Linked DNA regions of Sinorhizobium fredii. The main gene of each other region encodes a partner of the protein of the gene in region 2 in a complex. Links are inferred from orthologs where the notes say so. Each region holds a gene or a part of one and is shown on either strand. Other genes may lie near its edges.

Region 1 (3,512 bases), 1.7 Mb from region 2 along the record:
TTGACGCCAGCGATACGTGCCACGTCTATTCTCCTTGCGTTCCAGTTGCCATCCGGCAATAGGTGCTTCGTTACGCGACCTCGAAGAGCCGCACGTTAATTGAGGTTCGAGACACGTCAAAAACGACCGTACCCGGACTTCCTTGTTTTGAAGACCGCGCCGATCGCTTCGCATGTCGCGAGTTGACGCTGTCTTTGGAGGAATCACCCGGAAAAGTCAACTCCCCGGCGCTTCCATTTTGGCAAAGGCGCAGCCTATGCCAGAATCTTGTCGATCTCGGCGGTGACCGCTCTCACGTCCGCCATCCCGTCCACGGTCTTCAACTGACCGGTGCGGGCATAATGGTCCGAAAGCGGAGCCGTCTTTTCCCGGTATTCCGTCAGCCGCTTTTTGAAGGCCTCGGGATTGTCGTCGGAGCGCACCGTGCCACCGGCGGCAACGGTTTCCGCCACGCGATTCTCCATGCGCCGGACAAGGGCTGCCTCGTCGACCTTCAACTCGATGACCGCATCCAGTTTCAGGCCTTTGCTCTCAAGCATCCGGTCGAGCGCAATCGCCTGCGGAACCGTGCGCGGATAGCCGTCGAGGATGAAGCCCTTGGCGCAGTCCGCAGCGTCGATGCGGTCGGAGACGATTTCATTGACGATCTCATCGGAGACCAGCTGGCCGGCATCCATGACCGCTTTCGCGCGCTTGCCGACCTCGGTCGCCTGGGCAACGGCGGCCCGGAGCATGTCCCCTGTGGAAAGCTGCGGGATGCCGTATTTCTCCGTCAGAAGCTTGGCCTGCGTACCCTTGCCAGCGCCCGGCGGTCCCAAAAAAATAAGTCTCATCGTCCCCTCTTTCCTCCGCGCAGCTTCGACTTCTTGATCAGCCCCTCATACTGCTGGGCAATGAGGTGACCCTGGATCTGTGCTACCGTATCAAGGGTGACGCTGACAACAATCAAAAGCGACGTACCACCAAGGTAGAACGGCACACCAGTCTGCGAAATGAGGATTTCGGGCAGAATGCAGACGAAAATCAGGTAAATCGCACCGACTACAGTGATACGTGTCAGCACGTAGTCGATGTATTCGGCCGTGCGCTCACCGGGGCGAATCCCCGGAATGAAGCCACCGTGCTTCTTCAGGTTATCGGCTGTGTCCTTCGGATTGAAGACGATCGCGGTGTAGAAGAAAGCGAAGAAGGCAATCATCGCGCCGTAGAAGAACATGTAGAGCGGCTGGCCGTGCGCCAGCGCCCCGACGATGGCGGTCGCCCAGCCGGGCAGCGTCGCGGCATTGGCGAAGCCGGCAAGCGTTGCGGGCAGCAGCAGCAGCGACGAGGCGAAGATCGCCGGGATGACGCCCGAGGTGTTGAGCTTCAGCGGCAGGTGGGACGTGTCGCCCTGGAACATGCGGTTGCCGACCTGGCGCTTCGGATACTGGATCAGCAAGCGGCGCTGGGCGCGCTCGACGAAGACGATTAGGGCAATGACCGCAACCACCATGACGATGATCGCCAGGATCAGCGGCGTCGAGAGGGCGCCGGTGCGGCCGAGCTCAAGGGTTCCGGCAAGCGCCGTCGGCAGATGGGCGACGATGCCGGCGAAGATGATCAGCGAAATGCCGTTGCCGATGCCGCGCGAAGTGATCTGCTCGCCGAGCCACATCAGGAACATCGTGCCACCGAGCAGCGAAATCACCGTCGAAATCCGGAAGAACCAGCCCGGATCGTTGACGAGGCCGCTACCGCTCTCGAGACCCACGGCAATGCCGTAGGCCTGCAAGGCGCCGAGCAGCACCGTGCCGTAGCGGGTATACTGGTTGATGACCTTGCGGCCCTGCTCGCCTTCCTTCTTCAACTGTTCGAGCGCCGGGACGACCGAGGTCATCAGCTGCACGATGATCGAAGCGGAGATATAGGGCATGATGCCGAGCGCGAAGATCGCCATGCGCTCCACTGCACCGCCCGAGAACATGTTGAAGAGGCCGAGGATGCCGCCGGCCTGGCCCTGGAAGGCCTGGGCGAACGCGGCCGGGTTGAGGCCGGGCAGCGGGATATAGGTGCCAAGACGGTAAACCAGAAGCGCACCGAGGGTGAACCAGAGCCGTTTCTTCAGATCTTCCGCCTTCGCGAAAGTCGAAAAATTCAGGTTCGAGGCGAGCTGTTCCGCTGCAGAAGCCATGCAATTCTCCGCGTACCAAGTCTCGGAAACAGCGGGAGAAACCCGGTCAGTTCCGGCAAGAGTAAGTCTTCGTCGATGAAAACCGGGCGCGAGGCGATTGTCGCTGCAATCGGATGCCTCACCGTGGTTTCCGTTGTGTCCCTTTCGCGGCAAGTGATTCGCCGCCCTCGGACGTGAGGCTCACATATGGGAGCAAAACCGCCCGGCGTGAAGCACCCCGGGCGGTTCATCAGTCATATTATTCCGCAGCGGCGGCTGCCAGCAGCTTCACCGAGCCGCCGGCCTTTTCGATCTTCTCGACGGCCGGCTTGGAAGCGCCTGCGACTTCGAGCGAAATCTTCGCCTTCAGCTCGCCGTCGGCGAGGACACGAACGCCATCCTTCTCGCGACGGATGACGCCGGCCGCCTTCAGGGCAGCCGCATCGACGATCTTCGAGGCGTCGAGCTTTTTGGCATCGATTGCCGTCTGGATACGGCCGAGCGACACGACAACAAACTCCGAAGCGAAGATGTTGTTGAAGCCGCGCTTCGGCAGACGGCGGTAGATGGGCATCTGACCGCCTTCGAAGCCGTTGATCGCCACGCCGGAACGGGCCTTCTGGCCCTTCACGCCGCGGCCGGCGGTCTTGCCGGAACCGGAGCCGATACCGCGGCCAAGACGCTTGCGGCTCTTGGTTGCGCCTTCGTTGTCTTTGATTTCATTCAGTTTCATATCTCGATCCCCCTCACTTCTCGTCGACGACGCGAACGAGGTGCTGGACGGCCCGGATCATGCCGCGAACGGCCGGAGTGTCCTCCAGCGTGCGAACCCGGTGCATCTTGTTGAGGCCCAGACCGATGAGCGTCTGACGCTGTACGGCGGGACGGCGGATGGGGCTACCAATCTGCTCGACGGTAACCGTCTTCTTGGCAACTTCTTTCTTAGCCATCTGTCAGCTCCCTTATTCTTCGGAAGCAGCGCCGGCGGCAACGCGACGGGCCTGGAGCGCGGCGTACTTCATGCCGCGCTGTGCCGCGATGTCCTTCGGGTGCATCTGGTTCTTGAGCGCGTCGAAGGTGGCGCGAACCATGTTGTAGGGGTTCGACGAACCGGTCGACTTGGCAACGACGTCGTGAACGCCGAGCGTTTCGAAGACGGCGCGCATCGGGCCACCGGCTATGATACCGGTACCGGGCTTGGCCGAGCGCAGCAGCACCTTGCCGGCGCCGTGGCGGCCGTTAACGTCGTGATGCAGCGTGCGGCCGCCGCGCAGCGGTACGAAGATCAGGTCGCGCTTGGCGGCTTCCGTCGCCTTGCGGATGGCCTCCGGCACTTCGCGTGCCTTGCCATGGCCGAAGCCGA
Region 2 (4,620 bases):
CACGGGACCGTCCTTGAGGGTGGCGGCCCCGAAAAAGCTACTGGCCTTGGCGCGCCTTGCCGGCGTCTTCATAGGCCTTCTTCAGCGCCGGATCGGAAATCTCGACGCCGGTCGCCTTTTTGGCAGTGTCCAGCAGCGCAAGGTACTTGTCGCGCATGACGAGCTGACGAACCTGCGGCTCGACCTGCTCGAGCGTCGGCGGCGCCTGCGGACGCTTGTCCTCGACCAGGATCACGTGGAAGCCGAACTGGGTCTTGACCGGCATCTTTGTATAGCTGCCCTTCTCGAGCGCGAAAGCAGCCGTCTCGAATTCCGGCACCATCCGGCCCTTGGTGAAGTAGCCGAGGTCGCCGCCATCGTCCTTGTTCGGATCGGTGGACTTGGCCTTGGCGAGTTCGACGAAGCTCTTGCCGGCGTCCAGTTCCTTGATGATCGCCTTGGCCTCGTCCTCGGTCTTGACGAGGATGTGGCGGGCCTTGACTTCTTCCTGCGCCGGGATGGCGGCGATTTCCTTGTCGTAGCGTGCCTTGACCTCTTCCTTCGTCACCGCATCGACGACGTGCTTCTTGAAGAAGGCGTTGTGAAGTTCGCGCTCGGTTAGGAAGGCGACACGCTGCTTGAAGGTCGCGTCGTTCTGCAGGCCTTCCTTCTCGGCATCCTTGACGAGCAGCTTGACGTCGATGACGGCGGAAAGGGCTGCGGCGCGCTTCTGTTCGTCGGGCATCCGCTGGAGCTGCGGATCGAGGCTGGTGATCGCGAGATCAAGCTCCGACTGACGGATTTCCTGCCCGCCGACCTTCGCGACGACCGGATCGGTCCCTTCGGCGCGGGCGACGCCTGCGGCCATCATCGCGACCAGCGCCGCGGCCGCCAGGGTCTTGTATCTAGACATGTTTCTTACCTTTCACCATTGGCCGCCAGCGCGATTGCCTCCGGCCCTTCGAGGGGGCTGCACAACACCAGAATGTGGCGGTTCTGTAGCCGTCCGGCCGCGCAAGTGCGTTGACATAATCCGACCCCCCTCTTATCTGTCACGCAACCTCGCGTCCAGAACAGTTTCCGGGCGTTTCACGGCATTAGACGGTTTTTCGAGCCGGACCTGAAACTCCCAGGGCGATAAATAAGGAAAGGACCATTCGGATGGTCAGTCTCGGCGGCCTTGCCCGCAAGTTGTTTGGTTCCGCCAACGATCGCCGCGTCCGCGGCTACCAGGGTCGGGTGGACGCAATCAACGCTCTCGAAGCCGACATGAAAACGCTGAGCGACGAAGCGCTCGCTGCAAAGACGGTGGAGTTTCGGAGCCAACTCGGCGAAGGCAAGACCCTCGACGACCTCCTTGTGCCGGCCTTTGCCGTGGTGCGCGAGGCCGCCCGCCGCGTTCTCGGCCTGCGTCCCTTCGACGTCCAGCTCATCGGCGGCATGATCCTGCACGAGCGCTCCATCTCCGAAATGAAGACCGGCGAAGGCAAAACGCTGGTGGCGACGCTGCCCGTCTACCTTAACGCGCTCGCCGGCAAGGGCGTGCATGTCGTCACCGTCAACGACTATCTCGCCCAGCGCGACGCCAGCATGATGGGGCGGATCTACGGCTTCCTCGGCCTGACGACGGGCGTCATCGTCCACGGCCTCACCGACGAGCAGCGCCGCGACGCCTATGCCTGCGACGTCACCTACGCGACCAACAACGAGCTCGGCTTCGACTATCTGCGCGACAACATGAAATACGAGCGCGCCCAGATGGTGCAGCGCGGTCACTTCTTCGCGATCGTCGACGAGGTGGACTCGATCCTGGTCGACGAGGCGCGCACGCCACTGATCATCTCCGGCCCGCTCGACGACCGCTCGGATCTCTACAATACGATCAATGACTTCATTCCGCTGCTGTCGCCGGAAGACTACGAGATCGACGAAAAGCAGCGCTCGGCCAATTTCTCGGAGGAGGGCACCGAGAAGCTCGAAAACCTCTTGCGCCAAGCCGGGCTCCTGAAGGGCGAGTCGCTCTACGACATCGAGAACGTGGCGATCGTCCACCACGTCAACAACGCGCTGAAGGCGCACAAGCTGTTCACGCGTGACAAAGACTATATCGTGCGCAACGGCGAGATCGTCATCATCGACGAGTTCACCGGCCGCATGATGCCGGGGCGTCGCTACTCCGAAGGTCAGCATCAGGCGCTGGAAGCCAAAGAAAAGGTGCAGATTCAGCCCGAGAACCAGACGCTCGCCTCGGTCACCTTCCAGAATTACTTCCGCATGTACGAAAAGCTTGCCGGCATGACCGGCACCGCGGCGACGGAAGCCGAGGAATTCGGCAACATCTACGGCCTGGAAGTGGTCGAAGTGCCGACCAATCTGCCGATCAAGCGCCTCGACGAGGACGACGAGGTCTATCGCACCGCGGGCGAGAAGTACAAGGCGATCATCGACGAGATCAAGGCGGCCCACGAGCGCGGCCAGCCGATGCTCGTCGGCACCACCTCGATCGAGAAGTCCGAGCTGCTCGCCGATATGCTGAAGAAGAGCGGCTTCTCGAAATTCCAGGTGCTGAACGCCCGTTACCACGAGCAGGAAGCCTATATCGTCGCCCAGGCCGGCGTGCCGGGCGCCGTCACCATCGCAACCAACATGGCCGGCCGCGGCACCGACATCCAGCTCGGCGGCAACCCGGACATGCGCATCCAGCAGGAACTGGCCGAGGTCGAGCCCGGCCCCGAGCGCGATGCGCGCGAAAAGGCGATCCGCGAGGAGGTGCAGAAGCTCAAGGACAAGGCGCTCGCCGCCGGCGGCCTTTATGTCCTTGCCACCGAACGCCACGAAAGCCGCCGCATCGACAACCAGTTGCGCGGCCGCTCCGGCCGCCAGGGCGACCCGGGCCGCTCGAAGTTCTTCCTGTCGCTGCAGGACGATTTGATGCGCATCTTCGGCTCCGACCGCATGGACGGCATGCTGCAGAAACTGGGCCTCAAGGAGGGCGAGGCGATTGTCCATCCGTGGATCAACAAGGCGCTCGAACGCGCCCAGAAGAAGGTCGAGGCCCGCAACTTCGACATCCGAAAGAACCTCTTGAAATATGACGACGTGCTCAACGACCAGCGCAAGGTCATCTTCGAGCAGCGTCTCGAACTCATGGACGCGGAAAGCGTCACCGAGACGGTCACCGACATGCGCAACGAAGTGATCGGGGATATCGTCGCCAAGCGCATTCCCGAGCGAGCCTATGCCGAGCAGTGGGATGCGGAAGGACTTAAGGCCGACGTCCAGCAATACCTCAACCTCGACCTCCCGATTACCGAATGGGTCGCCGAGGAAGGGATCGCCGAGGACGACATTCTGGAGCGCATCACCGCCGCCGCCGACAAGGCCGCCGCCGAACGCGCCGAGCGCTTCGGGCCGGAGATCATGCAATATGTCGAGCGCTCGGTCGTGCTGCAGACGCTCGATCACCTCTGGCGCGAGCACATCGTCAACCTCGACCATCTCCGCTCGGTCATCGGCTTCCGCGGCTACGCCCAGCGCGACCCGCTGCAGGAATACAAGTCCGAAGCCTTCGAGCTCTTTCAGGCCCTGCTCGTCAATCTCCGCCAGGCGGTATCGGCGCAGCTGATGCGCGTCGAACTGGTGCGCGAGGCGCCCCAGGAGCCGCAGCCGCTGCCGCCTATGGAAGCCCATCATTTCGACCCGATTACCGGCGAGGACGACTTCGCGCAGGTGGCGCTTGGCGCCGCCTCCCCGGCAAAGCGCAACGCCGCAGACCCCTCCACTTGGGGCAATGTCGGGCGCAACGAGCCCTGCCCCTGCGGTTCGGGCAAGAAATACAAGCATTGCCACGGAAGCTACGAAGCCTGACGAGATGCCGCCTCCGGGCGGCATTTTCGCGTCCGAGACCGCGCCGCAGAGCGGCCTGCTGAACCGTTTGTTAACGCTGTTCTGGCAGAAGTGATGCCCTGTATTGCGTAATCTCAGGGTGTCTTCGTGTTGATGGCGGTATGTCAAACGGCCGGACGAATGCTGCCGTCGGCGCTGAGGCACCGCCTGTCCGATTCCGTGCAGCGGCTCCTGCCCGTGCTCACCGGCTCCGATACCCGCAGTCGCGCCCAGCGCATGGCGCTGATCGCCTTTGCGATCCGCATCCTAAGCGCGGCAATCGCCTTCGCCTCGCAGATCTTTCTCGCGCGCCTGATGGGCGAGTTCGAATACGGCATCTTCATCTTCGTCTGGGTGATGACGGTCCTGTTCGGCAATCTCTCCTGCCTCGGGCTCCCCACCGCGGTTATCCGGTTCCTGCCGGAATACAGCACCACTTCGGAGCTTCCGGAAATCCGCGGCCTGACGACGACGGCGCGCATCTTCGCCCTCCTTTCCGCAACCGCCCTTGCCGCGATCGGCGCAGCGGGTCTGTGGCTCTTCGGCACGGCAATCGAGAGCTACTACTTCGTGCCCCTCTATCTCGGCCTCATTACCCTGCCGATGATTGCGCTCGGCGACGTGATGGACGGCACGGCGCGCGCCCATAGCTGGCCGGTTGCGGCAATGAGCCCGACCTTCCTCGTGCGGCCCTTGCTGATCCTCGCCTTCATGGTCCTGGCAACGGTCGCGGGCCTGCCGTCCGCTGCAACGACG

The links.
Region 1: the proteins of secA (region 2) and secY are in contact, whole or in part, in a crystal structure (PDB 3DIN), measured with the Thermotoga maritima proteins. The link is inferred for Sinorhizobium fredii from one-to-one orthologs. Residues at the interface, in WP_004082002.1 of Thermotoga maritima: Glu261, Ala262, Arg263, Lys300, Ala301, Arg302, Thr303, Ile304, Ile305, Leu323, Tyr324, Asp325, Pro326, Val329, Ser330, Tyr333, Ile336, Lys340, Phe345, Val349, Glu363, Phe364, Tyr374, Ser375, Gly376, Gly377, Glu393, Ile395, Thr482, Ser483; in WP_004081795.1 of Thermotoga maritima: Glu108, Gly109, Glu110, Glu111, Ala236, Glu237, Arg238, Arg239, Ile240, Thr241, Ile242, Gln243, Tyr244, Ala245, Arg246, Arg247, Val248, Thr249, Gly250, Arg251, Arg252, Val253, Tyr254, Gly256, Ala257, Ser258, Thr259, Tyr260, Leu261, Pro262.

The regions. Positions count from the first base shown.
Region 1 is NZ_CP024307.1:1,508,740-1,512,251, reverse strand. Bases 1-2,850 are described here. They hold secY (preprotein translocase subunit SecY), read right to left. Parts: upstream 2,171-2,850; coding sequence 830-2,170; downstream 1-829. Other genes in these bases: rplO (50S ribosomal protein L15), read right to left, coding at 2,409-2,850; NXT3_RS07320 (adenylate kinase), read right to left, coding at 255-833; rpsM (30S ribosomal protein S13), read right to left, coding at 1-23. In the rest of the region: more of rplO, read right to left, coding at 2,851-2,882; rpmD (50S ribosomal protein L30), read right to left, coding at 2,896-3,099; rpsE (30S ribosomal protein S5), read right to left, coding at 3,112-3,512. UniProt on the Escherichia coli protein: The central subunit of the protein translocation channel SecYEG. Consists of two halves formed by TMs 1-5 and 6-10.
Region 2 is NZ_CP024307.1:3,224,611-3,229,230, forward strand. What follows is about bases 752-4,046. They hold secA (preprotein translocase subunit SecA), read left to right. Parts: upstream 752-1,140; coding sequence 1,141-3,846; downstream 3,847-4,046. Other genes in these bases: NXT3_RS15855 (peptidylprolyl isomerase), read right to left, coding at 752-892; NXT3_RS15865 (lipopolysaccharide biosynthesis protein), read left to right, coding at 4,006-4,046. In the rest of the region: more of NXT3_RS15855, read right to left, coding at 38-751; more of NXT3_RS15865, read left to right, coding at 4,047-4,620. UniProt on the Escherichia coli protein: Required for protein export, interacts with the SecYEG preprotein conducting channel.